Regions from separate parts of the [Clostridium] saccharolyticum WM1 genome, predicted to be linked through region 1. Evidence: a T-box and tRNA genes for the amino acid it is inferred to sense, from the RefSeq annotation. Region 1 holds a T-box; the other holds one or more tRNA genes.

What was found. A T-box is a leader RNA that pairs with one kind of tRNA and senses whether it is charged. The one in region 1 lies ahead of proS (proline--tRNA ligase), so its partner is inferred to be a tRNA-Pro.
Region 2: it has a tRNA-Pro gene. The T-box ahead of proS (proline--tRNA ligase) is inferred to sense a tRNA for this amino acid. The anticodon was not compared.

The regions. Positions count from the first base shown of each region.
Region 1 is NC_014376.1:418,536-434,958, reverse strand. It holds gene CLOSA_RS02080 (GNAT family N-acetyltransferase) at 1-271, opposite strand, end outside; gene CLOSA_RS02075 (ComF family protein) at 323-1,033, opposite strand; gene recD2 (SF1B family DNA helicase RecD2) at 1,210-3,435, opposite strand; gene mreB (rod shape-determining protein) at 3,662-4,666, opposite strand; gene CLOSA_RS02060 (ABC-F family ATP-binding cassette domain-containing protein) at 5,199-6,755, opposite strand; gene CLOSA_RS02055 (putative ABC transporter permease) at 6,958-7,878, shown strand; gene CLOSA_RS02050 (phospho-sugar mutase) at 7,938-9,674, opposite strand; gene CLOSA_RS02045 (protein kinase family protein) at 9,791-10,771, opposite strand; gene CLOSA_RS02040 (CCA tRNA nucleotidyltransferase) at 10,865-12,082, opposite strand; gene proS (proline--tRNA ligase) at 12,119-13,552, opposite strand; T-box leader at 13,691-13,895, opposite strand; gene CLOSA_RS02030 (AI-2E family transporter) at 13,997-15,100, opposite strand; gene CLOSA_RS02025 (RluA family pseudouridine synthase) at 15,201-15,929, opposite strand; gene CLOSA_RS02020 (nitroreductase family protein) at 15,911-16,423, opposite strand, start outside.
Region 2 is NC_014376.1:3,070,615-3,087,037, reverse strand. It holds tRNA gene CLOSA_RS14365 (tRNA-Val) at 558-630, opposite strand; gene CLOSA_RS14360 (CatA-like O-acetyltransferase) at 696-1,334, opposite strand; tRNA gene CLOSA_RS14355 (tRNA-Pro) at 1,504-1,577, opposite strand; gene CLOSA_RS14350 (HAD-IIB family hydrolase) at 1,707-2,498, shown strand; gene lpdA (dihydrolipoyl dehydrogenase) at 2,499-3,932, shown strand; gene CLOSA_RS14340 (aminopeptidase P family protein) at 3,929-5,716, shown strand; gene CLOSA_RS14335 (helix-turn-helix transcriptional regulator) at 5,741-6,082, opposite strand; gene CLOSA_RS14330 (GGDEF domain-containing protein) at 6,254-7,138, shown strand; gene CLOSA_RS14325 (prolyl-tRNA synthetase associated domain-containing protein) at 7,254-7,835, opposite strand; gene CLOSA_RS14320 (hypothetical protein) at 7,920-8,138, shown strand; gene CLOSA_RS23700 (hypothetical protein) at 8,657-8,785, shown strand; gene rlmD (23S rRNA (uracil(1939)-C(5))-methyltransferase RlmD) at 8,782-10,245, shown strand; gene CLOSA_RS14310 (hypothetical protein) at 10,406-11,266, shown strand; gene CLOSA_RS14305 (IS110 family RNA-guided transposase) at 11,626-12,825, shown strand; gene CLOSA_RS14300 (hypothetical protein) at 12,990-13,679, shown strand; gene CLOSA_RS14295 (DUF4314 domain-containing protein) at 13,755-14,042, shown strand; gene CLOSA_RS14290 (hypothetical protein) at 14,230-14,586, shown strand; gene CLOSA_RS14285 (DNA adenine methylase) at 14,590-15,450, shown strand; gene CLOSA_RS14280 (hypothetical protein) at 15,447-15,950, shown strand; gene CLOSA_RS14275 (YodL domain-containing protein) at 16,004-16,423, shown strand, end outside.

The sequences.
Region 1 (16,423 bases):
AATCCTTATGAATGTATACGGACAGTTCCACGGTAGCTGCATAAGCCTCTTTGGGACGGTAAGAGGAAAGGCTCGCATAGCCCACTGCTTTTCCGTCTTCCTCTGCCACAATCAAGGGATGATTTCCCACGTTATGTTCCCGGAACCAGGCCAGCCGCTGCTCCATGGTTTTAGGATTTAAATCAAACGTGGCCAGCCCATGCTCTACTTCATAATTATAAATATCCAAAAGCTCCGGCATATCCTTTTCTTCTGCGGTTCTGATCACCATATTATTTCCTCCTAGGCATGATTGCTATAATAATTGATATCATACATCAATCTACTGTCCCCGTCCAATACAAATCGCAAGAAAATATACCCTTTTTATTCCCGCCTTTTTCAGCGCCCGTGTACAGGCCTCAATGGTGCTTCCCGTGGTATAAATGTCATCCACGAGAATCACCCCTTCCACCCTATTTTTAACGTTTCCCGCAGCAAATGCCTCCTCCAGATTCTTAAGTCTTCCAGCCGGATCAAGTCCTTTCTGGGGCATGGTTTTTTTATTTCTGGCCAGCATTTCAGGGCAGACAGGGATTTTCATGTAATCGCCGATCCTGTGGGCTAAAAGCTCTGCCTGGTTAAACCCTCTTTCCCTCCTCCTGGAAGGATGGATCGGAACGGGAACAAGGATGTCTGCCTCCATACGCCGGATCACGTTCTCATACCGCACGCAAATTGCCTCCCCATAAAAATCCAGGTATTCCCGCTTATTCTTATATTTAATCCTTGCTATGGAATTTCCGGCTTTATCATCATAATTCATAAGAGCCCTGCCATACTCAAAGGTGCGCTTATGCCTGATACAGTCAAGGCAATACTCCATATGCGGACTAATAATCTCCTTTCCGCATTTTTTGCACACAGGATCCCTGACAAATGACAGCTTTGCCACGCATGGCGGGCAGATCAGCCCGCCCTTTGGCATAACAATCCCGTCACAGACCGGGCAGCGTCTGGGAAATAGGAAATCAATAAAAAAAGATGGGTACATAGAACGATTCTCCTTAAAAAGAACGAATAGAAGCAAAAGAAAGTAGATGGGCAGACGATACCTAGACTGTCTGCCCAGAGAATTTACGAAAGTGACGAACCAAACCAATTTGCAGGCATGTTCACGCAGCAGATGCTGCAATAATGGAAGGAACACACAATGTGTGCTTCTCCCTTTTAAGATATCCGGGTGATTTCACAGATCCGTTCTTTTAAGCCGGAATATCTGCGCTGTTCCATTTCATTGTTTACCATATCCCCGAAGACCTCCGGCATTCCTACAAGACAAACGCAGGATTTTGCACGGGTCACCGCGGTATAAATCAGATTTCTGGTCATAAGCATCCTAGGTCCGGAAAAGACAGGGATGACAACTGCCGGATATTCGCTCCCCTGGGATTTATGAATGGTAATGGCATAGGCAAGCTCCAGCTCCTCCAGTTGTTTAAAGCTGTAATCCACCATGCGGCCTTCGTCGAATTCCACCGTCACCAGCTCGGCAAAGGAATTGATCTCCCGGACAATTCCCATATCTCCGTTGTAAATGCCCGTTCCCTTGTCCACAGGAATGCCGTATCCATTGCGGACCTCCCACTCAATGTTATAATTGTTCTTGATCTGCATGACCTTATCCCCTACCCGGTAAATGACCCCTGCAGCTTCCTTTTCCGCCTTCCCATCCCCGGGAGGATTTAAATATTCCTGTAATATGGCATTAAGCCGTTCCACGCCAATAGCCCCTTTTCTCATGGGCGTCATAATCTGGATATCATAGGTCTTTGCATGGACATAACCCGGCAGCTTGTCCTGAACCAGAGTGATCATGGCATTAATGATGGCATTGGGATCCTCTCGCTTGATAAACAGAAAATCATTGCTCTTCTTTCCCAAAGGCACCTGTTCCCCCCGGTTGATCTTATGGGCATTGACCACGATGTCGCTTTGGGTGGCCTGCCGGAAAATCTTGGTCAGCATGACAACATTAAAGCCTTGGGAATCGATCATGTCCCGGAGCACGTTTCCTGGTCCAACACTGGGAAGCTGGTTCACATCTCCCACCAGGATAAGCCTTGTACCCGGATTAATGGCCTTTAACAGAGACTGCATCAAATGAATATCAACCATGGATGTCTCATCAATGATTACTGCATCGGCGTCCAGGGGATTTTCCTCATTCCGCTCAAAATGCATTCCAATGGAGCGGTCGTCTCCCGGAACTCCGGTCAGCTCTAAAAGCCGGTGAATGGTCCTGGCTTCATAACCGGTGGCTTCTGTCATCCTCTTTGCCGCTCTGCCGGTGGGAGCTGCCAGCAGAATCTCCATTTCCTGACTTTCAAAGAATCGTATGATGGTATTGATCGTGGTAGTCTTACCGGTGCCAGGCCCTCCGGTGATGATGAGAAGCCCGCTGTTGACCGCTTCCACCACCGCCTGGATCTGCTTTTCATCCAACTCGATCTGCTCTTCGTTTTGAATCTTAAAAAGCTGGTGCCGGATTTCCTCTTCCGGCATTTGACCTCTGATATTTAAATCATGAAGCATCTTTGCCACATTCAGTTCCATGTAATAGTACTGAGCGGCGTAAACAATGCGTTTTCCTTCTGATTCGCGGATGACAAGGCGCTTATCCAGCTGCATGTCCATCAAATGCTTCTCTATATAGGACACTTCTATACGAAGAAGCTCCGAAGCCTGGGAAAGAAGCTCTTCCTCCGGCAGATACGTATGGCCGTTTGCCGTCGCCTGCAGCAGGGTGTACTGCACCCCGCATTTGATACGGAAATCCGAATCCGTGAAAATGCCGGCTTTTCTGGCAATCTCATCTGCCATTTTAAATCCTACCCCCGGAATATCATCCGCCATCTGGTAAGGGTTCTCCTTTAATACGCCGTAAAGCCTGGGCCCATATTCCTGATAAATCTTTACCGCCAGATTCATGGTAATCCCATATTCCTGAAGGAACATCATGGCCTGGCGCATTTCCTTTTTGTCCTCTACCTGCTGGGAAATGGACATTGCCATCTTTTCACTAACTCCCTTTACTTCGGAAAGCCGCTCCGGCTCTTCCTCCATGATGCGGAAGGTATCCGCTTTAAAGCGGCGGACGATTCTGGCTGCCAAAGCCGCCCCGATCCCTTTGATGGCCCCTGACCCCAGGTACCGTTCCATGGCCGCAGTGTCCTCCGGAGCCTTGATCTCATAGCTTTCAACGGTCATCTGCTCTCCATAAACCGGGTGCTCAGTCATAGAACCTACCGCTTCGATCATTTCTCCCTCGCTTATGTAGTGAAAACTCCCCACAAGGGTATATTCTTCTCCAGCGTCAACAAGGCTTAAGACGGTATAACCGTTGTCTTCGTTCCTGTATTTAATTTTTTCTACAAATCCGCAGACTGTTGCCATGGTTCCTCCCGTCAATCATAAGAAACACATTTTGTACGTTACCTATGATTCTTGCAGCAGCCGCCATAGGAAGTTCCAGGCATATCCCACGGCTCGCCGCACACATAAATACAAGTGGACTGCTTTGGAACAGCCCCGCCGGAATCCTAAGATGCCGCCAGGGTCGTTCCAAAGCAGTCCTGTCAACCATTCACAGGACTGATATTTCTATCAGCCCTGTGAATGGTTAAAATTCTGTTTTATTATCTCCGCCATGGGAGAATTCAATGAATTTCCCTGTTCCAATGGCTACCGCAGTCAACGGATCCTCTGCGATCATGGTGGTGATACCCGTCTTTTCTTCGATCAGGGAATCCAGACCGCTTAAGAGAGAGCCGCCTCCGGTAAGCACAATTCCCCGGTCAAAAATATCTGCAGCCAGCTCCGGCGGAGTGCGCTCCAGCACATTATGAACTGCATCTACAATCTGCATGGCCGGTTCTTTTAATGCATCCAAGGTTTCGTCAGAAGTAACAACAATGGTCTTTGGAAGACCCGTAACCAGATTACGTCCCCGGACCTCCATGGTCAGGACTTCCGGCCTTCTGTATGCTGCACCGATGTTGATCTTAATTTCCTCAGCCGTTCTCTCTCCAATCAAAAGATTATGCTTCTTTCGCATGTAGCGGACGAGAGCTTCATCAAAATCATCTCCTGCAACCTTTATGGAGGTGCTTACTACCGTACCCCCAAGGGAAATAACGGCAATATCAGAAGTTCCTCCTCCAATATCAACAATCATATTACCGCAGGCCTTTGAAATGTCGATTCCTGCGCCGATAGCTGCTGCAACCGGTTCCTCAATAATCGAAACCTCTCTGGCTCCTGCCTGATAAGTCGCATCCTCTACCGCTTTTTTCTCCACTTCAGTCGCACCGCTGGGAATGCAGACACTGATCCGTGGCTTTCTTAAGGTCTTCTTTCCAACCGCCTTGTTAATAAAATACTTCAGCATTTTTTCCGTTACGGTATAATCAGAAATAACGCCCTGGCGAAGAGGCCTTACTGCCACAATGTTGCCCGGTGTTCTGCCGATCATCAGTCTGGCTTCCTCTCCAATGGCTTTGATTTTATTGGTGTCACGGTCGATGGCTACAACGGATGGCTCCTTTAATACAACTCCCTTTCCCTTAATATAGACCAGTATGCTTGCTGTACCTAAATCAATTCCAATATCATTGGACATCATCATCTTGTTTCCTCCTGTTCGCTGTATCCTGTTCCCAGGGTTTCCTTTATCTTCAAAATTATATATAATTCGTCATTGAAGTCACAGTTCCTATTTATTATATACAATAACCATGGGAATTCAAAGGCTTTTTTTAATTTTTATTATGTTTATTTTTTTTTAATATGTGGTACACATTTTAGTCACAATTTCTTCGTATACTAATAATACGTTATCCGGAAGGATAACGGGCCTTTTGTTTCAAGTAACTTACTTGAAATCACAAAGCTTTTTCATACTCATACCGGACGGCGCGAGCCGTCCGGCCCCCCTAAAAGAACATTTTCTTATTTTTATATACTTGTTATTCCCAATCGCAGCATGTTAATTGGGGTTTGGTTCCTTAAGGAATCAGACCCCATTTTTTATTTGCACCAGCATTGAACCGAATGAATATACAATCATATCCATTCGGCGAATGCCGCATCATCCAAGAAAAGTTCCAAAAGCGTTTTTTCTTAGTTATTTTTTGGATTCTTTCCCAGTATCCTATCTTTTATGATAATCGGAGCGCCCATTCCCTGCAGTCCAGCACCCTGGTGGCAATCCCCTCATAAAATTCAGGTTCATGGCAAATCAAAAGAATGCTTCCCTTATACTCCTTTAAGGCTCTCTTTAATTCTTCCTTTGCCTCCACATCCAGATGGTTGGTAGGCTCGTCCAGAAGCAGGACATTGGTTTCCCGGTTAAGGAGCTTACATAAACGGACCTTTGCCTGTTCTCCTCCGCTGAGCACCCGCACCTGGCTTTCAATATGCTTGGTGGTCAGTCCGCATTTGGCAAGAGCAGAACGGACCTGGTACTGGGTATAGGAAGGAAACTCCTTCCAGATCTCTTCAATGCAGGTGGTAGTATTTCCAGGAGCCATCTCCTGTTCAAAGTATCCGATGGAAAGGTAATCTCCAAGCTCCACATTCCCCTCTAAGGATGGCACAAGCCCCAGGATGCTCTTTAAAAGGGTGGTCTTGCCGATGCCGTTTGCGCCTACTAAAACCACCTTTTCGCCGCGCTCCATGGAAAGATTCAAAGGCCTTGACAAAGGTTCCTCATAGCCGATGACCATATCCGTGGTTTCAAAAATGTATTTTCCGGCTGTTCGGGCTTCCATAAAATGAAATTCCGGCTTTGGCTTATCCTTTGACAGCTCAATGACCTCCATCTTATCCAGCTTCTTCTGCCTGGACATGGCCATGTTCCTGGTGGAAACTCTTGCCTTGTTCCTGGCCACAAAATCCTCCAGCTCCGCGATCTCCTGCTGCTGCCGCTTATAAGCCGCTTCCAGCTGCGCCCTTTTCACCGCATATACCTCTTGGAACTTTTCATAGTCCCCTACATAACGGTCCAGATTCTGATTTTCCATGTGGTATATGATATTGACCACGCTGTTTAAGAAAGGAATATCATGGGAAATCAGAATAAACGCATTTTCATATTCCTGAAGATAACGCTTCAGCCACTCAATATGCTGTTCATCCAGATAATTGGTCGGCTCATCAAGAAGAAGGATATCCGGCTTTTCCAATAAAAGCTTGCCTAAAAGAATCTTAGTCCTCTGACCTCCGCTTAGTTCCGTTACATCCTTATCCAAACCCATGTCGGTTAAACCCAAGGCTCTGGCCACTTCCTCTACCTTGGAATCAATAATGTAAAAATCATGAGCCATAAGAAGATCCTGAATGGTTCCCAGCTCCTCCATCATGGCGGTCATAGTTTCCTCATCGGCTTCTCCCATATGGTCACAGATCTCATTCATCTGCTCTTCCATCTGATACAGGAAGGCAAAGGCGCTTTTTAATACGTCCCTGATCGTCATCCCCTTTTCCAGTACGGTATGCTGGTCCAAATAACCTACGCGGACCCGTTTGGCCCACTCCACCTTTCCTTCATCCGGCTGCAATGTTCCGGTTATGATATTCATAAATGTGGATTTACCTTCCCCGTTGGCTCCGATCATGCCGATGTGCTCTCCCTTTAAAAGGCGGAAGGATACATCCTGAAAGATCGCACGGTCCCCAAATCCATGGGTCAGATGTTCTACGTTTAATATACTCATTGAAAAACTCCTTTATAAATGCGGTTTGATTTCTTTTTACCCTGCTGCAGCCCATGGCCTTTCCCAGACCTTTTATGTTCTGAATATGAAACATCATAATTCTACATGACAGACGCGATTAAAGCAAGCAAAGGTTGCAAAAAACGACAAAAGCGTTTATGATAATCCCAACAGGAATATATCAAAGAGAGGATGATATCTTATGTATTTATATACTTGGTATCAATGGCTGCTGTTTTTTTTCATATACTGCTTTATCGGCTGGATCATAGAATCCACCTATGTTTCCGTAAGAAGCCTTCATTTTGTAAACCGGGGGTTTCTAAGACTTCCCCTTTTACCCTTGTACGGAAGCGGAGCCATAATCATGCTGTGGCTGTCCCTGCCTGTCCAGGGCAACATTTTCCTGGTATTTCTCTTTGGCATGGCTGGCGCCTCCGCCCTGGAATATGCCACCGGTTACGTTATGGAGCGCTTGTTTAAAATGAAATACTGGGATTACAGCAACAATCCATTTAATATAAACGGATATATCTGCCTTGGTACCTCTCTTGCATGGGGGTTCCTCACCCTGCTGCTGACGGAAATTATTCACCGCCCCCTGGAATGGCTTGTCCTTCGCCTGAACGGGACTGTATGCATCGTCCTGGTGGTGGTGATCGGGATTCTTTTTGTCACCGATGCTGTACACTCCACCAAGGAAGCTTTGGATCTTGGCAGAATCCTGGAATCTATGACAAAACTAAAGTCAGAGCTGGAGGAAGTACAGGTACAGATTTCCTTATTAAAAGCGGAAACTGCCCAAAAAATGTCTGACATAAAAGCAGAAACCGCCCAAAAGGTGTCAGACATAAAAACTGAAACCATTCAAAAGGCCGCCAGTTTAAAGGATGAAACCATAGTAAAAATCTCTTCCTTTAAGGCTGAAACAGCCAGCGCCTTAAAAGAATCGGCGTTGGCAGAGCGCCTTCAGTCTCTTACCGAAACGAAAGACAAGCTGACCGGACGTTTGACCTTTTACCGAAAAGGAATCCTGCGCAGAAACCCTACGGCTTCATCCCGGATGTTTGGGGAGGCTTTAAGGGAATTAAAGGAATATACCAAAAAGTATAAAAAATCATAGCTGAAAAATGCAATAACGGAGCCAGGTCAAAAGCCTGGCTCCGTCTTATTTTTAAGTCCTTACATCATCTTATCCACCATAGCCATGACCGCATCTCCCAGCTTTGCAGATCTTTCATCCGCATCCGCCATGGAAGCACCCTTAACACCATAGTAAAATTTGATCTTTGGTTCCGTTCCCGATGGCCTTACACACAGCCACCCATCCTCTGTCAGTTCATAGTAAAGCACGTCAGACTGGGGAAGTCCCGTAGGACTCACTTCTCCCGTGCCCATATCCTTCACTGTATCAAGCTTGTAGTCTCTGGCAGAAAGGACTTGATAACCTCCAACTTCCGCCGGAGTTTCCTTTCTCATGGCTTCCATGATGGCCTTGATCTTTTCCTGTCCTTCCAAGCCCTTTAAGCTTATGGACGTTACCGCATCCTTATAATACCCGTATTTCTCATAGAGAGCAGTCATGGCATCCCACAGAGTCATACCCTTTGTCTTATAATAGGCTGCAGCCTCGCACAAAGCCACGGTTGCAGAGATGGCATCCTTATCACGGGCATAGGTTCCGATAAGACAGCCGTAGCTTTCCTCCAGGCCAAACATATAGGTTCCGCAGCCGGTGGCTTCTTCCTTTAAGATCTGCTGTCCAATGTATTTAAAGCCGGTTAAAACCTCAATCAGCTCACAGCCGTAGGCTTTGGCCACTGCATCCACCAGATTGGTGGTAACAATGGATTTGACTACCTGTCCGTCTGGGGGGATCGCTCCTCTTTCCTTTTTCTGACTCAGCACATACTCACACAGAAGAGAACCGGACATGTTACCGGTCAAGGGGATATATTCTCCGGATTTCTCATCCTTTACATACACCCCAAGACGGTCCGCATCCGGGTCCGTTGCCAGAACCAGGTCCGCATCCTTTTCCTTTGCAAGAGCAAGGCCCAGTTCAAAAGCCTCTTCAGCCTCGGGATTGGGATAGCTGACTGTTGGGAAGTCGCCATCCGGCAGCTCCTGCTGCGGTACCACATATACGTGAGTAAATCCGATTTCCTTTAACGCTCTTCTTGCAGGAAGATTTCCTGTACCATGGAGGGGAGTATAGACAATTTTAATATCCTTCTGCATCTGATTGATGGCATCCTGATTCACAACCTGAGCCTTTACATGTGCGATATATTTATCATCCAGATCAGCTCCGATGATTTCATACATTCCTTTTTCCCTTGCAGCTTCCTCAGTGGTGGTTTTTACTGTGGAAATATCTGTGATATTTAAAACTTCTGCAGTTACCCCTTTGTCATGAGGCGGAGTAAACTGGGCACCATCCTCCCAATATACCTTGTATCCGTTGTATTCCGGAGGATTATGGCTGGCCGTAATATTAATCCCGGCAATACAGCCTAATTCCCTTACAGCAAAAGAAAGCTCCGGCGTGGGACGCAGAGATTCAAATTTATATGCCTTAATCCCATTCGCAGCCAGTGTAAGGGCTGCCTCCTGTGCAAATTCCGGGGACATATGCCTGGAATCATACGCAATGGCTACACCTTTATCTGCTCCGCCCTGGCTTTTAATATAATTTGCAAGCCCCTGGGTCGCTTTTCTGACTACATAAATATTCATCCGGTTGGTACCGGCACCAATGATGCCTCTTAAGCCGGCGGTGCCAAATTCCAGATCCTGATAAAAACGCTCTTTGATCTCGTTTTCATCATCTGCTATACTCCGAAGCTCATCCTTTGTTGCCTCATCAAAATATGGATTTAATAGCCATTCCTCATATATACTTCTGTAATCTTTCATAAGCATAATACCCCTTTCTTTCCATTTCCGTTATGGCTATTATAAAGCATAACAGGTTAAAAGAAAAGCGTATTTCCATTATTTTGTATCCTGATGAAATCAGGCGGATCCTTCTCTCAATCCTTGATTCTTGACAGGAAAAGATTCCGCATGGGCTGCTGAATCTCTAAATCCTTAAGCTTTTCAATATTCCGTGCGGGAATCCAGGCCTTGTTGGCATTATAATAAAAATTGATCTGCTTCCAGTACTTTTCCGGATATAAGAACAAATAGTAAAGGCATATCCTATCTGCATCCGAAAGAGGAAGAACCTTTGTATAGGTTTCCAGCATGGCCATTCCCAGCTTTAAATTCCAGTCATGTTTTTCCATGGCCTTCCTCATAAAGTGGTATAAATCCTCCATTTGCAGCCCCTTGTGCATGCGGTTGAATTCCACGATGGCCACATCATGAAAGCACATGAGGATGTGGTGCTGGTTTAAGTCCCCGTGGCACAGATACTCCTCACTGTTCTCTCTATTTTCGTAAAAGCCTGCCATCCCTTTACAGGCTTCCATGGCCTGTTCGAAAAATATGTCATAATTACCCATTACGCACAGTTCAAACTCAGACTTTTTCCGTTTATTCCGGATGAACGTGCGCGCACGCACCAGCTCCCGGTTGTGCCGTTCCATTTCCTCAGCCGGCTGCTGTACCAGAATGGATCCCAGATTCCATTCCTCTTTAAACTCGATCCGCCGCAGCATTTTATGTAAAGAAGCAATTTGTTCGATGGCACATAATACCTCTTTGCTATCCTTCAAATTACATTCCCGGTCCGCATACCAGTCTTTGACGATCCACCGGGTTCCATCCTCGGCACTGGAGAGGAGTTCACCATCTTTATTCCTGACGTAGCGGTCTACGTTTAAATGACAGACTTCTTTCATCTGTGAAAATACCTGATCCTCAAATTCCAGGCGCTTTAAGGTTCCTTTATATTCCCGAAGCAGTTTGAGCCCTTGATTCGTTTCACACAGCCAGGCGCCCCGGCCGCGTTTCACATCAAGAATTTCAAGCTCATACTGCGAAAGCACCTCTGTGTATTTCTCGTTCACAACCACCCCTCCAACTCTTAGCTCATCAGCTACTTCTAGGGTATGAAGAGGTGGAAAAAAATATGCAAAATACGGCGGAAAGTTATACGTGCCTTAAGCCTGTTCCTCTAAAAAATGTTCTGCTGATTTCATCAGATATTCCCTGTTATTGCATTCCGGCCGGTTAAGAACTATCTGGAATAAGCGGTTTAAAACTGCCCCCATTTCAGGTCCCGGCTTCATGCCTGCATCCATCAGTTCTCTTCCGGTAACGGCCATGTCCTTTAAACGGATACAATCCCCTGCTCTTAAGATTTCCTCTGAAAATTGCTCTACCACCGTTAACTGGGCCTGATAAGGGTTGGGACAGAATACTTTCTGAAAACACAGAAGATCCTCAAAAAGTTCTTGGGATAATCCGCTCATGACATGACGGATGGCCGGCTTATCCGCCGGGATCTCCATTTTCCAAAAACTGACAAGAGTTTTTGTCTGATGAATGGTATCATTGTCCAGCTTCAGCTCCTTAAGGATACGGACCGCATCCTGAGGCTCTTCCTGCCTTAAAAAACCGGACCAGCGCATATGTTTTTTAAGCGGCAGGTTTCCGATTTTTTCGGTTTCTTTAAGACGTCTTCCTGCTTCCTTAAAATGCGGGGAAATATATGGGGCTATTCCATTATCATACACGGCCTTGATCCTCTCCGGATGACCGGAAAGGAGGAGCTTTGTAAGCTCCACCTGGATCCGTTCCTTACTGACCTTTCCCATATTGGGAGCCATAAGGGAAATTGCCGCCCTGGTATCCTCTTCCAGGGTAAAGTCAAGCTGGGCAGAAAAACGAATGGCTCTTAAGATCCTTAAAGCGTCCTCAGTAAACCGGTCCAAAGAATTTCCAACGCAGCGGATAGTCCGGCGCTCAAGATCCATTTCCCCGCCAAAGGCATCTACCAGCCCTTCCCGGTCACTGTAAGCCATGGCATTGATGGTAAAATCCCGGCGTTTTAAATCCTCAAGTAAGCTTCCGGTAAATTCCACAGATTTGGGATGGCGTCCATCCTCATATTCCCCGTCTATGCGGTAAGTGGTGACCTCATATCCTTCATGGTCAATCAATACGGTAACCGTGCCGTGCTGGATTCCTGTATCCACTGTTCTTTTAAAGATTTCCTTAACCTGTTCCGGCTTTGCCGAGGTGGTGATATCCCAGTCTTCCGGCATCCGGCCTAAGAGGCTGTCTCTCACACAGCCTCCCACCACATATGCCTCAAAACCGTTGGTATTCAGTTGTTCGATGATTCTCTTTGCCGCATCTGGAACCTGAATCTTTATCACTTTTTTACCTCCTGGTTTTCCTGTCTGCCGGGATTAATATGCCCTGCCCCAGTAAACCATTTTTACTGCTGGCTTACCGCAGCATACACAGGCATCGGCCAGTTTCTCCTGCTTAAAGGGCATACAGCGGGACGTAGCCCCGGTGATCTCCTTGATCTGATCCTCGCATTCCTGGCAGCCGCACCACATGGCCTTTACAAAGCCTGGCTTTTCCTCTACGGTCTTAACAAAGGTATCCATGTCCGTTGCCTCATAGGTATGGGCATCCCGGTGGGCTCTGGCCCGTTCCAGCATATCCTTCTGAATGGTATCCAAAAGCTCGCCTACCTTGGCATTTAACTGGTCTATGGATACAGTGATCTTCTCATGGGTGTCACGGCGTACCAAAACCGCCTGATTTTCTAATATGTCTCTGGGCCCGATCTCTACACGGACCGGAATCCCCCGCATTTCTGATTCGCTGAACTTCCAGCCAGGGCTCTTATCCGAATCGTCAACTTTTACTTTATAATTGGAAAGAACCTGCTTTAATTCAAAGGCCTTTTCAAGAACGCCCTCCTTTTGCTGCTGGACTGGAACAACGATCACCTGGGTGGGAGCGATTCTTGGAGGAAGTACAAGGCCGTTGTCATCGCCATGAACCATGATAATGGCCCCTATGAGCCTGGTGGTCATTCCCCAGGAAGTCTGGTGGACATACTGAAGCTTGTTTTCCTTATCGGAATACTGGATCTCAAAGGCCTTAGCAAATCCGCTTCCAAAGTTATGGCTGGTTCCTGACTGAAGAGCCTTGCCGTCATGCATCAAAGCCTCAATGGTATAGGTCGCCTCTGCTCCTGCAAATTTCTCCTTATCGGTTTTCTGGCCCCGGACAACAGGCATTGCAAGAACTTCCTCACAAAAATCCGCATATAAATGAAGCATCTGCTCTGTCCTTGCCTCCGCTTCTTCCGCCGTGGCATGAGCCGTATGGCCTTCCTGCCATAAGAACTCTCTGGAACGTAAAAACGGTCTGGTGGTTTTTTCCCAGCGCACCACGGAACACCACTGGTTATAAAGCTTTGGCAAATCCCGGTAGGACTGGATCTCTCTGGAATAAAAATCACAGAACAAGGTTTCAGAGGTAGGCCTGACACAAAGTCTTTCCTGCAGCGGCTCCAAACCTCCATGAGTCACCCAGGCCACTTCAGGAGCAAATCCCTCTACATGGTCCTTTTCCTTTTGAAGGAGGCTCTCCGGAATAAACATGGGCATGTAGACATTTTCCACCCCTACTTCTTTAAATCTTCTGTCAAGCTCGCTCTGGATATTTTCCCAGATGGCATAACCGGCCGGCTTAATGGCCATGCAGCCTTTTACACTGGAATAATCGATTAATTCCGCTTTCTTTACTACATCTGTGTACCACTGAGCGAAATCCACATCCATGGATGTGATCGCTTCTACTAATTTCTTGTCCTTAGCCATAACTAATTCTCCTCTCCTATTTTCTGCCCAACTTCCGGGACATAATGACATTCTATTTTCCTGTCCGCAATATTGGCGAATCATGAGATTCCTGCAGACAGACACTTTGATAAAGCAAAAAGAGCCGTTCGTTCCCACGAAAGGGACCGAACAGCTCGGCGGTGCCACCCAATTTAGCCATAGAATGCCATGACTCACTTTATCTCCCATAACGCAGGACTGCGCCGCAGTTTGCTGCGGGACTCCGAGGGAGGTTGGGTCATGAGAGGTATAAAGGCCTTCCACCATCCGGCCTTCTCTCTGGAATACATCATCACTTACTGATCCTCTTCAACGTCTTGTTTCTTCATTATAAAAAAGATTGTATGGTTGATTTTACGTTATTTGCAAATGTTTGTCAAGTAGGTCAACGCTTGCCTGCACAGGACGGAACAAATTTTTGTATCACTCCTCCGGATCAGCTCCCTTTTTTCCGTCATGACAATATGAAACCTCATATACTTCCACAATATCTTCCACAATCAATAAGCCAATGGGACCAAGGATAAATCCAAGAAGTCCGAAGAGCTGCAGTCCAACGTACATGGAAGCCAGGGTTTCCAAGGGCGTAAGTCCTACCTTGCCTCCCATGATCTTTGCTTCCATAATTTCCCTTAAAAAATAACAGATAACATAAATGAGAATCAGCCCGGTTCCATATTTCCAGTTTTTATTGATCATGGAAAAAAGAGCCCAGGGAATGAATACGGTCCCTGTGCCAAAGATGGGAAGGGCATCCAAAAGTCCGATCCCGATTCCGAAAAGGATAAAATAGGGGTTTCCCAATAGAAACAGCCCGATGGAACATACCACCATGGTAAACAGCATAATGGCTCCCTGTGTTTTAAGCCAGGCACTTCCCACCGTGGTCAGTCTTCTCCCAAGCATGGCATATTCAAAGCAGAATATGGAATTATCCCGCCTTTCCCGTATCTCATCCATTTCCTGAAGGGAAAGGACTGTGGCAATCAGCAATATAATGAGGATCACTGTTGCCTGAACCATCCATTTCATTATGGTCATGGAATTCACCATGAGAAACGGCATGATTCTGCCTTTTATGGCAACCTGGCCTCCTGAGATAATATCTCTTACCACCTCTACCATATATCCGTCAGGCAGTTTTAAAAACCGCTCCGCAAAAGAACAGTTATCCATAAGCCACCGGTCGATTTCTCCCAGGATTACCGGAAGATTCTGAAGCAGAAGCCTGGCTTCCATGAATATCTTTCTTCCTCCTACGTAAAGGATAATTCCAAAGACGATCATGAAAAGGATGATCTCAATCCCTCCGATCATTGCAAGGGGAACGGAAATCTCCCGCCCCTTTATGGCAAAACGGGTCTTTCTCTCAATCCAAAGAGCCGAAGGCCGAAGAGAGAGGGCAAATACATAGGCAATCAAAAAGGGAATCACAAGGGGCAGCAGATATCGAAAACTGAAATACACTGCCCCTGTAACTCCCAATATTAATAATGTTTTCTTCAGTTTCCTGCTCGGTTTCACCATGGACTCACCTGTTTCTGATTTGTACTTCTTTTGTACAATCACTATTATGAGCCGTAGGGAATGAAAATATGCGAAATCTCTTTAGTAAAAAATTCCTTCTTTATGCCATTTCCGGCAATAAGAACGTTTCAAAAATATCTCCCTTTGGTTTTACGGAAAAAGTCATCCGTTTCTTCGTAACCGGATGGGTAAAGGTAAGGCTGTAAGCAAACAAAGCCACATTACCGCTGCGGTATCCCTTCTGAAAAAGAGGATTATACTTTTGGTCTCCCCAAAGGGGTGTTCCATGGCCAGCCATCTGCACCCGGATCTGATGATGGCGGCCGGTTTTTAAAATGATCTTAGCCAGGCTGCATACCTCATTCCCTATGCTCCGTTCATCCACAATCTGGTAGGATAGTTCTGCAAGCTTTGCACCTTTTATCCCCTTATCCACAATTTTTGAACAATTATTTTTTCCGTCCTTCCACAAATAATCCACGTATGCTCCAAAGTTTTCCACAGGTTTTCCACAAACCACTGCATAATAGATTTTCTCCATCTGATGCATGGAAACCTGCCTGCTTAAAGACTCTGCAGCGTCTTTTGTTTTAGCATAAACCATGACGCCCCCCACCGGTTTGTCCAGCCTGTGGATAACTCCCACATATGGCTCCCCTTGCTTTGGGGATAATCTGTTGATATGTTTCTTTACCTCGCTGACCATATCCGGCTCAAAGGATCTGGCTGATTGGGATTCCATTCCCACCGGCTTTTCCGCCACCAGTATCTCTTCATCCTCGTATAATATGTTTAGCTCCATGGCTTCCTTTACTCCTCTTTCTTCCATGACTCTATCATGGCCTCCATTGACCGGCTCATTTCAGTGCTGAAATCAGAATTCCATTTGCGTTTGCAAAATGCCTTTACCCAGTGTTCAAAATCCTCTTCCCTGCCCTGAATACGCTTAAGTTCCCGGGTGAATTCCTCAGGATCTAAACGGCGGTAGGAATTTTCAAACACCACAGCCTCAGGCCTAAGCCGTTCCGGCTTCTTCCTCTCCGCCTGCTGCTTTGTAGGGTATCCAAAGACTACCATTGCAGCCGGAACTGCATACTTAGGAAGGCCGAACAAATCTCTGTGTGTCTCATACTGCTCCATAATATCCCCGATGTAGCAGGAGCCTATGCCCAGGGATTCTGCTGCCACAACCGCATTCTGTGCGGCGATCAGTGCATCATCACAGGCCAGCATAAGATCTCCCAGGCCAGGTTTTCTGACCACATCCTCATAATGGCAGAACAACTCGTACCACCTATGATAATCGGCCACAAAAACAAGCAC
Region 2 (16,423 bases), 2.0 Mb from region 1:
ATGCGAGCACAATTATGAATACGAGCAGGAAGATGAGTGTGAATGCGAACATGATTATGATCGCGACTGGTATAAATAAGAAATAAAAGTAGCTTGCTGGAAAGGCTTTAAAACAGAAAGTAGGAAATGCAGTCAGAGAGATAATAACAATGACAATTGCGTTAGATAATAATGATAAAAGGCGGGTATCCGATAATTCGGACCCGCCTAAAAAAGTAATTTTATAATATCCCTATCTCTTATAATACAGTTCATACCATCGGTTTTTTCTTTTGACATCGGTTTTTTCTACCTTTTTCTCCCCTGGGTCTAGGTAAAAGCAGCACACGGTGTAATCAATCCCACAGCCTGACGAATCCACTTAGTAGTGAGGGCATTTAATAATATCTGAAGTAAGGCCGCACCTTCCCTGCATATGATCACCTCCTGGTAGAAGTATGAACATATATGTTGGAATAGTCAAAGGGATTATTTGGGAATAGGCGATCGTAGAATTAACTATACAAAAACCCTGGCAATTACAAGAAATTCCTGCAAGTGCCAGAGTTTTTTGAAAATGGAGACAACAGGACTCGAACCTGCGACCCTCTACACGTCAAGCAGATGCTCTCCCAGCTGAGCTATGTCTCCATAAAGGAATTGTAACTGAAATAATGGAAAAAGGCAAGAGGAAATTTTCCATAAATATAAAGATGTTATAGCAGCCAATCCCTGCTGTCACACCTTCTCTGAAGTTCTGTAAAGAACTTGGAAATATGGAATCCATCCATGAGTGCATGATTTACCAGAACTGATACCGGGATTTTTATTGCTCCTTCCATGGCTTGATACTTCCCCCAGGTAATACGGGGATTGCTGTCTGCAGGCATTGGAACTGGTTGAATGATGGAAGTATAACTCACCCAGGGAATGCTGGAGAAGAATAAATGCTGGTTTTCATCCTCACCGTCGGATAGGCTCTGGCTTAGCCTGGCTATTTCCTGACGTTTCTTTGAATCCTTAAAAAAATCCTCAATGGGAAGCCTGTCATCAGCGGTACAATAGCAATAGCTTTCATTTTCCAGTGCCAGAGTATAGGAGGAAATGCAGTGGTCATACTCTATAATCCCATCACCTTTCAGACGGCGGCGGAATTCCGGAATGGAGTTGGCAGTCTGAGCTGCCGCGTATAGGAAGGTCAAATAAAAGGGCAGTCCTTTTTCTTTGATACAGCTTATAAAGTCTGTAATGTCTAAATTTACGGTCATGCCAACGTATGGGTAGGCGAGACTGCGAAAAAGTTGGAATTGTTTCTTTCTCGGATAATGTTCCATATCAAGATTATGATAACTCATAAAAGCATACCTCCTGAACGATGTATGAAAGCCGGAATTATTTGCGCCCGTAAGGTCTTATAAAGAGTCCTGTTTATCTGGAAATATGAAATTCTGGAAAAATGAAATACAAAAAATACCGGATACCTTACACACGTAAGAAAAACCGGTACTTTTACAATTTTATCAGTCGGAGTAACAGGATTTGAACCTGCGACCTCTCGGCCCCCAGCCGAGCGCGCTACCAAGCTACGCCATACTCCGTTTCCGTGACACATATGGTATTATAGCAGAAAGTTTCGGATTGGTAAAGTATATTTCTTGAAAAAATTTCAAATTTAAGATATTATGATAAAGAAGGATTATTTTAGGAAGAAAAACAGGTGAAAATAGATGAAACCAATTGTTAGCTTTGATGTAGATATGACATTGCTAGACCATAAGGACTGGGCAATACCTGCCAGCGCCTTAGAAACCATAGAAAAGCTGAGAGAAAATTATACAATCGTACTGGCAACGGGCAGAGATATGGATTCCGTTTTCAGCACCGGGATCCGGGATTTGGTTAAACCGGATGCCATTATCCATCTCAATGGGACAAAGGTAACCGTAGGAGATAACGTGATTTATGAACATACCTTTGATAAGGCACTGCTTCGAAAGATTCTTTCTTATGCAGAGAACACCCCTTACAGCGTCGGCACTACAGTGGGAGACCGTGATTATTATATTCACCCGGAGGTGGTAAAAAGACATGATATAAATCTTTGGGGGGAATGCGGAAGAAGATTTGAGGATCCGGGAAGTCTGGTGGAACTGGATGTACGGACCATGGCCTATATCGGAGATGAAGCTGGAGCTAAGGCTATGGAAGAGGAATTTCCGGAGATTCATGTACATATGTTTGCCGATAAGCGGGGAGCAGATGTGGTGGAACGGAAGGCCTCAAAGGCCATGGGCCTGGTAAGGCTCTGCGAATATTTCAGAATCCCCCTTACAGAGACTGTGGCCTTTGGAGACAGCATGAATGATTATGACATTATAAAGATTGCAGGTAAGGGAATTGCCATGGGAAATGCCATGGATGAACTGAAAAAAGCAGCTGATTATGTTACGGATCCAATTGATCAGGAAGGAATTAAAAATGCCTGCCTGTATTTTGGAATGATCCGGCAGGAGGCGTAAGTGGCAGAACATTATGACATTATTGTAATCGGAGGCGGACCGGGAGGATATACAGCTGCTTTAAAAGCAGCCGGTCTGGGGATTAAAACCGCCATAGTGGAGAAGGAAAAACTGGGAGGAACCTGTATCAACAAGGGCTGTATTCCAACGAAGGCTCTTCTCCATGCCTCCAGTATTTTCCAGGCGCTACAAAACAGCGATGAATTTGGGGTATCCACAGATTTCATTTCTTTTGATTTTAAAAAAATGCAGAATTATAAAAAACGTTCCGTAAAGGCATACCGCAAGGAAGTAGAAGAGCTTGTTAAGGCAGCCGGAGTAACTGTCATCTGGGGAACAGCCACCATACGCCGGGGGCGTACCGTGGAAGTTAACGGCCCCGGAGGCAAGGATTATTATGAAGCAGATCATATCATCATTGCTACCGGAGCCAGGCCGGTAATGTTAAAAATCCCAGGAGAAGATCTTCCGGGAGTACTGACCAGTGACCGGCTTTTGGCTTCTGACACATGGAATTACGACCGGCTTACCATCATCGGAGGCGGGGTGATCGGGGTAGAATTTGCCACCATATTCAGCGCCCTCTGTTCCCATGTGACCATACTGGAAAGTGAGGCTCACTTATTGGGACCAATGGATTCCGAGGTTTCACAGGCTCTGGAAGAGGAACTTAGAAGAAAAGGAATCACAATCCATTGCAAGGCAAAGGTTAAGGAGATCCGGGAGGAATCCAATCAGGGACTGGTATGCGTATTTGAAGTGAATGGAGAGGAACAGACTGTCCGTTCGGGACAGGTTCTCATGGCGGCAGGGCGCGCACCCTGTCTGGAAGGACTGATGGGACAGGATGTAGATCTTAAGATGGAACATGGCCATTTAAAGGTGGATTCAGAATTCAGAACCAGTGAACCAGGGATTTATGCCATCGGTGATGTGGCGGCTCATACCAAGCTGGCTCATGTGGCGGCAGCACAGGGAACCTATGTGGTAGAAAAGATAGGGGGAGTTGGACACACCATCCGGCTTTCCGTGGTTCCCAACGGCATGTTTGTCAAGCTGCCAGTGGTGCCAAGCTGCATTTACACGGAACCTGAAATCGCTTCTGTAGGACTTACCAGGGAGGCTGCCAGGGCCTGCAGCATGAAGGTGAGCTGCGGCCGTTATTCTATGAGCGGAAACGGCAAATCCATTATAACCAGAGAGCAGAACGGGTTTATCCATCTTGTGTTTGAGGAATATTCCGGTACACTGGTTGGGGCACAGATCGTATGCCCCCGAGCAACGGATATGATCAGTGAGATGGCAACGGCCATTGCAAACGGGCTGACCGCGGAACAGTTAATGCTGGCCATGCGGGCCCATCCCACCTACAGCGAGGGGATCGGGGCGGCCATAGAGAATTATTTTGAAACCAAAGGAGAGACAAAACAATGATTCAGGAAAGACTGGAACAATTAAGAAATTTAATGGCAGAGCATCATATGGATGCTTATATGATTCCAACCTCAGATTTTCATGAATCTGAGTATGTAGGAGAATATTTTAAGTGCAGAGAATTTATGACCGGATTCAGCGGATCAGCAGGTACGGCTGTGATCACCAGAGACGAGGCCTGTCTGTGGACTGATGGCCGCTATTTTGTACAAGCCGGGAGACAGCTTGACGGAAGCGGAATCACCCTGCAGAAAATGGGACAACCGGGGGTTCCGGAAATTTCAGAATATTTAGATCAGGTTCTTCCCGAAGGCGGCTGCCTGGGATTTGACGGACGGGTGGTAAACTGTCAGCTGGGAAAGGATTTGGAAATGCTTCTGGCAGAAAAGAAAGTGACTCTGGCCTATAAGGAAGATCTGGTGGATATAATATGGAAGGAACGGCCCCATCTGTCTGCGGAGCCGGCCTGGATCCTGGAGGAGAAGTATGGAGGAAAGTCATCTGCTCAGAAAATAGAAGAATTGAGAAGCCAGATGAAAAAAGAAAAGGCCACCATTCATATCCTCACTAGCCTGGATGACATTGCCTGGCTTCTAAACATCCGGGGAAATGATGTGGTATGCAATCCTGTAGTCCTTTCCTATGCCATGATCACTTTGGACCGTTTCTATCTCTTCGTCAATGAAACGGTTTTAAAGGATGATTTGAAAGCCTATTTTAAGGAACTTTCCGTAACGGTATGCCCCTACAATGACATTTATACGGCAGTACAGCAGTTAAGGGATCAGAAGGTTCTTTTGGAAACGGCCAGGACCAATTATGCCATTGTAAAAAATCTTGACAGCTCCAACCGGATCATTGATAAAATGAACCCTACTGTTCTTTCAAAGGCTATGAAAAACCCGGTGGAAGTAGAAAATATGAAAAAAGCCCACATTAAGGATGGAATAGCCATGGTAAAATTTATTTGCTGGCTGAAGAAGAATGTGGGGAAGGAAACTATTACAGAGGTCAGTGCCCAGGAGTATTTAGATGATCTGCGTTCCAAGCAGGAGGGTAATTTAGGACTAAGCTTTGATACCATATCCGCTTATGGGGCCAATGCAGCTATGTGTCATTATAAAGCCACTGAGGAAAGCAATGGGAAGATAGAGCCTAAGGGACTTTATCTGGTAGATTCAGGCGGACAGTATTACGAAGGGACCACTGATGTAACGAGGACCATTGCAGTAGGACCGCTGACAAAGGAGGAGAGAGAGCATTTTACTCTTACCGTCATCAGCATGCTGCGTCTGGGAGCGGTGAAATTCCTATATGGATGCAGAGGGCTGACCCTGGATTATGTGGCAAGAGAACCCTTCTGGAGCCGGGGAATTAATTTTGATCATGGAACCGGTCATGGAGTAGGGTATCTGTTGAACGTCCATGAGCGTCCCAATGGGTTTCGGTGGCGAATGGTACAGGAGCGCCAGGATAACTGTATTTTGGAGGAAGGCATGATTACTTCCGATGAACCTGGAGTATATATTGAGGGAAGTCACGGTGTTCGAACTGAAAATCTGATCGTGTGTAAAAAGGCGGAAAAGAATGAGTATGGGCAGTTTATGGAATTTGAATATCTGACTATGGTTCCCATTGATCTGGAAGCCATTGATCAATCCCTTATGACAGGGCGGGATGTGGAATTGTTAAATGATTATCATAAAGCTGTTTATGAAGCACTTTCTCCGTATCTGACAGACGAGGAAGGGATGTGGCTGAAAGAGAGTACCAGAGCAATTTAACCGGTAAAACAGGCAGGACCGAGATTACGGTTCTGCCTGTTTTTGATTGTCCGCACTTGCTTTGAGCCGCAGCAATATGGGGAAAACCGCTTCCAAATCTTCTTTGGTTAAGTCTTTCATTAGCGCAGCGGCCTCCCTTAGAAGAGGCTGTTCTTTTTTTTCCGTATTAAAAAATTCTATGGGAGTAATTTCAAGATAATCGCAGATTTCAAAAAATTGTTTCATAGATGGCATGGAACGTCCTGAAGAAATTCCCTGGATATAGCTCTTGTTTTTTCCAAGATCCAGGCTCATTTGATATTCGGAGATATCTTTTTTCAGCCGAAGCTCCGTGATCCGATTCCTGACAAACTGTTCATCCAACATTATCACCTCTTGGTTAATCATAAAGGATATTCTTTGCGGATGCTACGTATTATATGCGTAATAATGGTTGAAAAATTGGTTGCATATACGGATAAAAAGCGTTATCATATACCATATACGAATGGAAAAGATGCGGAATGAAGGATTCCAGCAGGTACAGGGGGAAGGATCATGACAGGAAATTCAGGAAGGCGGTTCGAGGAACGGAATACAGTATACGAGCATGAGTTCTTCCGTTTTAGTGAGACGGAGCAAATGTACAGAAACATAAGTCTTTTTAAAGATACGGTTTTATTTGAGTATTATTATAAAGATGGGAGGCTATATCTGTCACCAAATGCCAGTGGACAGATCGATTTTAGGACTTTTGGCCGGATTCTTGCAAAGCATAGGGACAATGCGCCCAAAGACGGAGAGATCCGATCCTTTGAAATCTGTCTTGGAAAAAGAGGTGAACCATACCACTGGTGCAGTTGCAGGCTAACGGCTCAATGGGAGGATGAGACAGGAAGTCCCCTTAAACTTATTGGAAAACTTCAGGATATTACCGGGCTGAAGGCCAGGGAGGAGCAGCTTTTGCTTCAATCTATAAAGGATGGCCTCACCGGTTTATATAACAAAACAGCCTTTGAATACCGGGTAGAAAAAAAAATAAAGGACGGCGGCTGGGGCTGGCTTTGCATGATTGATATTGATAATTTTAAAGAAATCAATGACTGTTTCGGCCATCTGGCCGGGGACCGGATCCTGATGCAGGTAGGCGGAATACTTTGCGATATTTATCCGGAACCGGATCTGGTGGGAAGGGTAGGCGGCGATGAGTTTGTTGTTTTCACGGAAGAGGGGAACGTCCGGGAAAGGGCGGAGAATTTGCTGGATAAGATTGAAGATATCATACCGGAAGAACAGGGGCATCTTTCTATCAGCATTGGAATCGTTCCCACAACCGGTAAACGTGGGGAGAATTATCAAAAGCTATTTTCCAGGGCGGATCGGGCCATGTATCAGGCAAAACAGGCTGGAAAGAACAGGATTGCACTTTTTAATGAGGAGTGAGGGAGTTTGGATTAAGACAGTTGATTCGAAAGGAACGAGAAAGGAATTAATTGGGGCAGGAGATTTGGATCCTGCCCTGTTTTTATTTAGCGAAAAGCTACAGATAGAATCGTAATTATTCTTGGCCGGAAGGCAAGTCCACCAGTGTGTATTCACAAGGAATAGCCGGGAGGATTTTGTCCAGAAGATCCGCGGTTTTAAACTTCAGGCTGGAGGTATTAATACAGGGATGGCAGCCAAAGTATTCATTGGAAAGCACATCTTTATCAATCAGCAGCCTGACCCGGCGGTCTTTATCATTCATAAGTCCCAGGACTGAAACCGAGCCAGGGGTGATATCCAGGAATTGGGCCATGTATTCCGCTTCAGCAAAGGAAAGCCTGGAAGAACCGATTTGCTTGGTAAGGGCAGCAGTACGAAACTTTTTCCTGCCCGGCAGCAAGAGAAGATAGAAACTGGTTTTTTGGGCATTTCGGAGAAAAAGATTCTTGCAGATATCTATTTTTAACAGTGCATCAACTTCCTGACAGGCCTCTATGGTGGGGAGAGGGGAATGGTCTACCCGCTGATAGGATACGTTTAAGTTATCCAGAAGGTCATAAGTACGGATTTCTTTGGGAAGGCGTCCAGCTACGTCACTGGGCCGTCCGTCATACAGGGTTTCATCCAGGTAAAAGGTCGGGGATGTATGGGTCATGTGTTTCACTTCCTTATGTCTTTTTATGATCTATTATAACTGGGAGACGAAATAATACAAGTATTTTTTATGTATGGAGGTATTTTGGTGGTTTTGGAGGTGGAGATGTATTATAATAGCTGTGATAAACAGAGTGAGCAATGGACCGCTGGAAAACAGATGCGGAGATACCTTTGGCCTTTAATAGACCGGGATTTATTGGGTAAACGGATTGGATTGGGAGAATTGGGGAGAAATAAAAAGAAAAAGAGATTATATAGGAAGAAATTTTTTTTAGAAGGGATACTAATTAGAAGGAGATAAAAATTGGGGTCAATTTAGAAATAGATAATATTTAAAAAGAGTTGTATTTGGAAGAGATAATATTTAAGAAAAGATAGTATTTAGAAAAGGATAGTATTTAAAAGAGTTATATTTAAGGAAGAGATAATATTTGGGAAGAGATGATATATGGGAAGAGATAATATATGGGAAGAGATAATATATGGGAAGAGATGATATATGGGAAGAGTAATATATGGGAAGAGATAATATTTGGGAAGAGTAATATATGGGAAGAGTAATATATGGGAAGAGATGATATTTAAGAAGAGATAATATTTAGGCTGAACTTATACTTTAGGGCGAGCTTATCCTATAAAGAGACTCAATAATGGAAAGGTAGATTTTATATATGATAGATAACAGACTGAAAAAAGTAAAATTCAGGAATGACAGTATGGTAAAAGGCAGTGACAATGGGAAGATAGGGGGACTAAAGGGAAAGGACGGCAGTAAGCGTAGAAGTGACAATGTGGGCAGCAATAACAGGGGCGGGCACTATGGCGGTAACAATGGCGATAAGAGTGAAAGCAGCGGAGGTAGGAACGGCATTTTGGGCAGTAGGTATGGAAACAGCGATGGTAGGGGCAGCAGTCCTAAAGGCAGAGATGGCAAAGGCGGTAACATAGGAGTCAGGTATGGAAACAGCGATGGCAGGGGCAGCAGTCCTGGAGGCAGAGATGGCAAGGGCAGCAACACCGGAGTCAGGTATGGCAACAAGGATAGTAATGGCAGCAACACTGAATACAGAAATAGCATCAAGGATGGCAATGGCGGAAGCGCTGGTAGAAGAAAATACAATTGGGATGGCAAAAATGCTAACAGCAATAGTAAGAATGTTAACAATGGAAGTATAAACAGCAAATATGGCAAAACTGGGGGACATAAGGGGATCATGTCTCATAAAGAAGGTGGAGAAAAAGGAAAAACCTCATCCAAATGCCCGGTATTCCAAAAGTGCGGAGGCTGTCAGTTATTGGATATGCCCTATAAGAAACAACTGGAACAAAAGCAAAAGAATCTGGAAGAGTTGCTTAAGCCCTTTTGCCGTGTCGCTCCTATTATTGGCATGGACAATCCTTATCATTACCGCAATAAGGTTCATGCGGTATTTGATCATGACAGAAAGGGCAATCCCATTTCCGGTGTATATGAGGCAAATTCCCATCGGGTTGTTCCAGTGGAAAGCTGTATGATCGAGGATCAGAAGGCAGATGAGATAATCGGTACAATACGAGGTATGTTGAAGTCCTTTAAGATACGAACCTATGATGAGGACACCGGCTATGGTTTATTACGTCATGTACTGATACGAAGAGGGTTTACTACGGGTGAGGTTATGGTAGTTCTGGTAACTTCATCACCGGTGTTTCCCTCTAAGAATAATTTTGTAAAAGCACTTCGGGAAAAGCATCCGGAAATCACTACAATTATACAGAATGTAAATGACCGGGAAACAAGCATGGTGTTGGGAGATAAGGAGCATGTGCTGTTTGGAAAGGGGTATATTGAAGATATTCTCTGCGGATGCCGATTCCGTATTTCTTCTAAATCTTTTTACCAGGTAAATCCAGTGCAGACGGAGGTTCTCTATCAGAAGGCTATTGAGGCTGCCGGTCTTACTGGAAAGGAGCGGGTGATTGATGCGTATTGCGGCATTGGAACCATAGGGATTGTTGCCAGTAAATATGCAAACGAAGTAATTGGGGTTGAACTGAACAGAGATGCAGTGAAGGATGCCGTGGAGAATGCAAAGATTAACGGGATTAAGAATATCAGATTTTTTTGCAATGATGCAGGGAAATTTATGATGAATATGGCAGAGATCGGAGAGCATGTGGATGTAGTGTTTATGGATCCCCCCAGAAGTGGAAGCACGGAAGAGTTTATAGATTCTGTAGCAAAAATCAGGCCGGAAAAGGTGATTTACGTATCCTGTGGGCCAGAGACACTGGCCAGGGATTTAGGGTATTTTAGGAAAAAAGGGTATGAGGCGAAGATGGGATGGGGGGTGGATATGTTTCCTGCTACGTCACACGTAGAAGCGATAATTCTGATGACGCGTAGTGGTTCTGGCGATAAAAAGTAGAGGTTGACCACAACATATAGTGGTTTGAAGCGGATTTTGGGGCAAAAAACAGACGGAAAAATGACGTTTTTTGACCCCTAAAAAAGGGCTAAAATATAGATGACATGGCAGAACAAAGCTCGTTAACGAAGATATTAGCTATAAGAATTGAATTGTTGGGGTGAGTGATATCAATAAATTAAAATATGAAAAAACACATTCATCACGGTTCATGGACCAGTTACCTGATGTAATTGAATGGCTTTCTGAAAAAGGATTTAGAGCGCAATGCTCAAGATATTCTAGATATAAAATGCATATTGATGATTTCTATAAAGAGAATAATTCATTGAATGACCTTGAATCAAAATTTGCTAGGTTAAATGCAGCTGTACAAGAGTGCATTGAAATTGTGCTAATATATGAAGCTTTTAAAACGGAGAATAGTGTTGGCTTCAATAATAGGCTAAAACAAATAGTTAATGGACATGATTTCTATGACAAAACAATGAAAAGTGATCAAGCGAGGGATTTTTTATATGAGTTGACAGTAGCTGCGTATTTTAAATCATTAGGGTATACAATTGACTTTGATCGAACGACAGATGTGTTTGCAAAAAGGAAAGATGATGTTATTTTTATTGAGTGCAAAAGAATCAAATCCTTGAAGGCACTTGAAGAAAATTTTAGAAAAGCAGGAAAGCAATTAGCGGAGTCAGTAACCAGTGGGAGTTATGGTTTGATTTTTATTGATGTCTATAATTGTTTATCTGATAAGGTTAGAGATTATGAATATGCTAGCGTTATGGAAATGAATAAAGAGATTAAAGGCATTGTAGGTGGTTTTGAGAATGAGAATAGGAATCTTATTGACAGGTTGCTTGAGCAATATTCTGAGCACTCTTTAGCAACTTGTTTTACTGCAAATAGATGTCTATGGTTAAGCGATGTAACTCCTCAATTCTATAGGGCTATTAATGTTAATGTTCCAATCAGTAGTAGTGAACAGAAGGATTCGAAGTTGATGGAAATTCTGAAATAGTATAATCCTTAATTTACCTTATTATTTCAAAATCTATTAAAACAATACGGCAAGTGTTTAGGTCGAAATAACGATCTAGAGACTTGCCGTTTTTAGTACCATAAAAGTGTAAGTGTTAAGCACATCATTAGTGCTGAAACATTTGCACTTATTTTTTATAATAAAGGGAGTAATTGGTCTGGCGTGCCGCTTTTTGGATCAAGCATCCGTCATAAAAACCGTCAGCCACCCCTTATTATAAGCATTCGATTAGGCAGGTTGAAACTCTTTTGAGCTTTCGTGTAACGAACTAAAATGAATTGTAATAAGTGCGGATGGTAACAATTACAACAAATTTAGATCGAGGAGGAAAAGCATCCGTGATTAGTGTTGGCATTGATATCTCAAAAGAGAAAAGTACTGTGTGTGTATTGAAACCTTATGGTGAAGTGGTTTGCTCGCCTTTTGAGATAAATCATACGGAGAAGGATTTATCAGAGCTATCAGCTATGCTGTTGAGGCTTAATGAGGATGTCAAGATTGTAATAGAGGCAACAGGCATCTACCATCTTCCGGTTCTCAGTTATTTGCAGGATCGAGGGCTATTCGTGTCTGTGATAAATCCATTTGAGATGAAGCAGTACAGGAGCCAAGGGTTGAGGTCTGTGAAAACAGATAAAAAGGATTCCATTGCAATTGCAAACTATGGTATCGATCACTGGTTTAGACTTAAAGATTATGAAATAGCGGAAGGCCTTTATCAAGAACTAAAAATATTGGGAAGGCAATATTCGCATTACATGTGCATGAGAATAGAAAGCGTGCAGTCGCTGACACATTTGTTGGATTATACAATGCCAGGCATTAAAAATCTGCTGAAAGGATGGCAAGATTCAACCGAAAAAGATAAACTATCAGACTTTGTTGAAGCGTACTGGCATTTTGATAACATCACAAAATTATCATTAGAAGAATTTACCGAAAGCTATAAAACATGGGCAAAAACAAAAGGATACCACCAAAGCCAGAATAAAGCCGTCAAGATTTATTCCCTGGCACAAGATGGTATCCCTACGTTGCGTGCCGAAATGGAATCAACACAGATTATGATTCAGCAGTCAGTAAGTGTATTGAGGCAAATCAATACAACTTTAAAGACTATTTTAACACGAATGCAAGAACTCGCCAAGAAGCTGCCAGAATACCCCGTTGTAAGAGCAATGGGCGGTGTTGGAGATATACTCGCCCCAAAACTAATTGCAGAAATAGGCGATATCCGAAGATTTCACAGCAGCAAGGCACTTATAGCATATGCTGGAATTGATGCGCCGCCGTATCAATCAGGGCAGTTTATCGGAACAAACCGTAAAATCAGCAAGCGAGGATCCTCAACGCTAAGAAAGATAGGATATGAAGTAATGAGGGTTTTAAAGACACACAATGCCCCTGAAGATAGCGCGGTTTATTGGTATATCCTAAAAAAAGAATCTGAGGGCAAATCAAAAAAGGTTTCAAAGATTGCAGGGCTCAATAAATTTTTACGGATCTATTATGCACGAGTAAAAGAAGTATACCAGTAAAATCAAGCTTCGTAAGCAAGACTGGCTGAATGAATCGAGTCTTTTTGTCGTGCGAAAAAATAGCAGAAGTCCAAAGCAAAGAAAAACCTGCAAGAAATCAAAGATAACTCTTGATTTTTCTTAGCAGGTTTTTATACCTAAATCAGAAAGAGAGGAAAAGGAAGATGTCGAAATTTTTTATGTATGGCTCAGAGCTTCAGGAACTTGAACAGCTAATGATGCTTGTACCGAATTTTTTACCAAGAAGAAGTGGGGTGATTGTTGTGCAGAGAATAAGAAATGAAGAAGTGCCAAGTGGATTTGAAAGAGACTATGAACATATCACGGCGTATTGTAGTTCGAATGGATCCCGTAGCTTCACCAATCAAATTGCCGGAGGCTACATTAATTATGAAGAGATTGTCTGCAGTTGCTTCGAAAAATGCGAATCTCATCATCTAAATGTACGGCTTGGCGATTTAATCAGGAGCCACGATGGAGAACTCTTCTTAAGTCCTAAGCATCGTTCAAGATTCCAAACGGTCTGCCGAATTCAAAGTGAAGCGATTGAAAATCGAAGCTCAGCCTATCTGGCGACACTATTTTTACTGACTGCAGATGATAACTTGTGGTGTGCGGCAAAGGATCACATCTACTTAGACAGCTTTGATTTCAAGAATGTGCATCTAAACGGCATCAATACCGATGGCTATGCTATTTATCAAATGTCGAAAACAATTCAACTTGCCAAGGAGTACATCAAGCTGAATGAGATTTCAGACAAGCATCTAATCGGGGAGCAAGCCTTTAAAGGGATTATCAATTCCATATTGATTGCAAAATATGGAGCGGCAATGCTTCAAGTAAACTGCTGACAAGAGTTACCTTTCTATAAAAGTAGATTGAGTAGCTCTTTTTTTATGCCATGAAAAAGAAATGGAGGTATTGAAATGAAAGGATTTCTTTCACAAAAGCAAGTTGAGAAAATCAAAGAGCAGTATCCCGTTGGAACACGGATCGAGCTAATCCATATGGATGATTCCTATGGTCCGATTAAGCCGGGGGCGCAGGGAACAGTTGATAGTGTGGATGATGTGGGTACCTTGCATATGCGATGGGACAACGGCAGGACGCTCGGAATAGTTCCGGGCGAGGATCAGTTCAGAGTGATTCCAGAGTCTCAAGAAGAGGTCATGGAAAATGATCAAGAACAAACTATGGGAGGGATGGGCATGTAAAAAAGATAGAATCAAAACGAGTAAGTAAATTGAATAGTAGAAGACATCGGTGTGCGGAATTCAATCCGTACATTTTTTATGTCCAGAATCCGTATAAGGCCGGTTGAATTGCTGCTAAGCGCAGTGACTCTTCCGGTCTTTTTTTATTGCTTAAAAAGCTCATCCCACCAGAAAAGGAGGCGAGGAGGTGGAACATGTAAACATCAATGAAAAGTTTTTAAGGTATTTGAAAAGAAGTCACACAGGAGAAGGGAAGGCTGTACAAAGTAAGTGCTTGGAAATGAAATTTCAAATGAGCGGTCGGAAAATCAGAGACATAGTCAACGCACTGAGGTGCGAAGGACACCCGATTTGCAGTGATGACGGCGGTTATTATTATGCTGCGAATAGAAATGAAGTTTTGGGAAGCATCAGGCAACTAAACAGTCGCATAGAAAAAATTGCTGAAGCCAAGGATGGACTTGTCAGGTCACTGTCCCTCTTTCCAGATTCGAACAGTAACAAGCAGCTTCAAATCTGGTTTGTGTGCGTGAAGGAGGGATGATGTATTAATAGTTTTATGAGTTGGATTGGCGGAAAGAAATCCATGAGGGAACTGATTGTTTCACTCTTTCCGCTCTATTATGAAAGGTATATTGAAGTGTTTGGCGGTGGGGGGTGGGTGCTTTTCCATAAACCACCCGGCAATGATTTTGAAGTGTACAATGACTTCAATAGTCTTCTCGTCAACCTATACCGATGTGTCAGGGATAAGTATGAGGAACTTCAAAAGGAACTCAAGTATGTATTGAATTCCAGAGAAGAATTTGAAAGAGTGCGATCCATACTGGACACAGAACAAGTTGAGGATGACGTGAAGCAAGCTGCATATTTTTATCAGTTGATACGATACAGTTATGCTTCCGGGCTCACCAGCTTCGGTAGCCAGCCCCATGATATAAGAAGCAACTTCCCAATCATCGAGCAAGCCCATCGAAGGCTTGCAAAGGTGGTCATCGAAAATAAGGATTTTGAAAAGCTGATTCGGCAATATGATCGCCCGGTCAGCTTTTTTTATTTGGATCCACCTTATTTCGATACGGAGAAGTACTACAAGAATGTTGGAGAGGAAGGCTTCCAAAAGGAAGATCACATTCGGCTCAGGGATGCCCTGCTGTCCATTGAAGGAAAATTCCTGCTTTCGTATAACGACTGTGAATTTATCCGAAGCCTTTATGATGTGCCTGGCATTAACATCGAAAGCTACACCCGAATCAATAACATCAAGCAAAGGTACGACGGTGGTGCTCAATTCCCTGAAATCCTCATTGCTAACTATGACATGCATGAACGAGAACGAGAGGGCTCAGGGCAAATGAATCTATTTGATATCAACAACGGATTAGTGAAGGAGGAAGATACCCTATGAAAGAGATGAAAGAAAAGGTCAAAGGCTTCTTGTGTCTGCCAATCACAGAAGCAACAGAAAAGAAGGTCGGCGAGGTCGGATTGCTTGAAGCAACGGTGATTCAAAATGGACTGGTGCTGATGAAATCTCAGATGACGACAATGGAAGTTATCAAAACTATTGAAGGACTAGAGGATGTGATCGATGCTTTGTATTTTAACCTTGTCAGTGCTGTAGGTGTTTGCAGCGGTCATGGATGTCAGGCTGAAACAATGGAGGCGGTTGGCATCAAGCTTCCTGAATTTATCCTTGAGGATGCCGGTATCTCTAAAGACGCCAAGCTCTGCGCCTATACCGATGAAGGAAGTGGCGAGGTGACCGTCATTGAAGCTGAGTATAAGCATGACCTTACAGATGTTTCAGACGATACACTTCAAATTCTGAAAGCAATGGGAGTGTGCCTTACAGGACTTAATGGATGTTTGATGACTGAGTCAATCATCTATGGCAAGCCGGAATAGGCTGGTTTTGCTTTCAAGAACAAATGAAAGCGTGGTGATGGGAGGTGATGTAAATGAGCGGCATTGAATTTAAGAACGGCTGTATTGTGTACTATGGCAATCCGGCTGGTTACCTGAAGGAAGACAAGGCAACCGTGGACAAGATGTTTCAAAGCAAGGAGTTTGAAGAATGGCTTGCGGATAGGAATCTTGAAGCACTATGGAAAGATGGTGTATTTGAACGACTGTCAAAAGGAGAGCAATTGACTGAGAACTCAGAAGGGAGGGTTCCTCTAAAAAATGTTCGCATCTGGCAGTTAAAGCCTGACTCGGACTTTGAACTTCGGTTCAGATCCTATGATGAAATCCAAAACATCTACGGCGAACCCTGCATCAAAAACTATGAAGCAGTCTATGATGGAGAGCTTGATACCAATGATTTGGAGGCAATCTACTCAAAGTTTAATATGGATCATCCCGTAGGATTTAAGGGG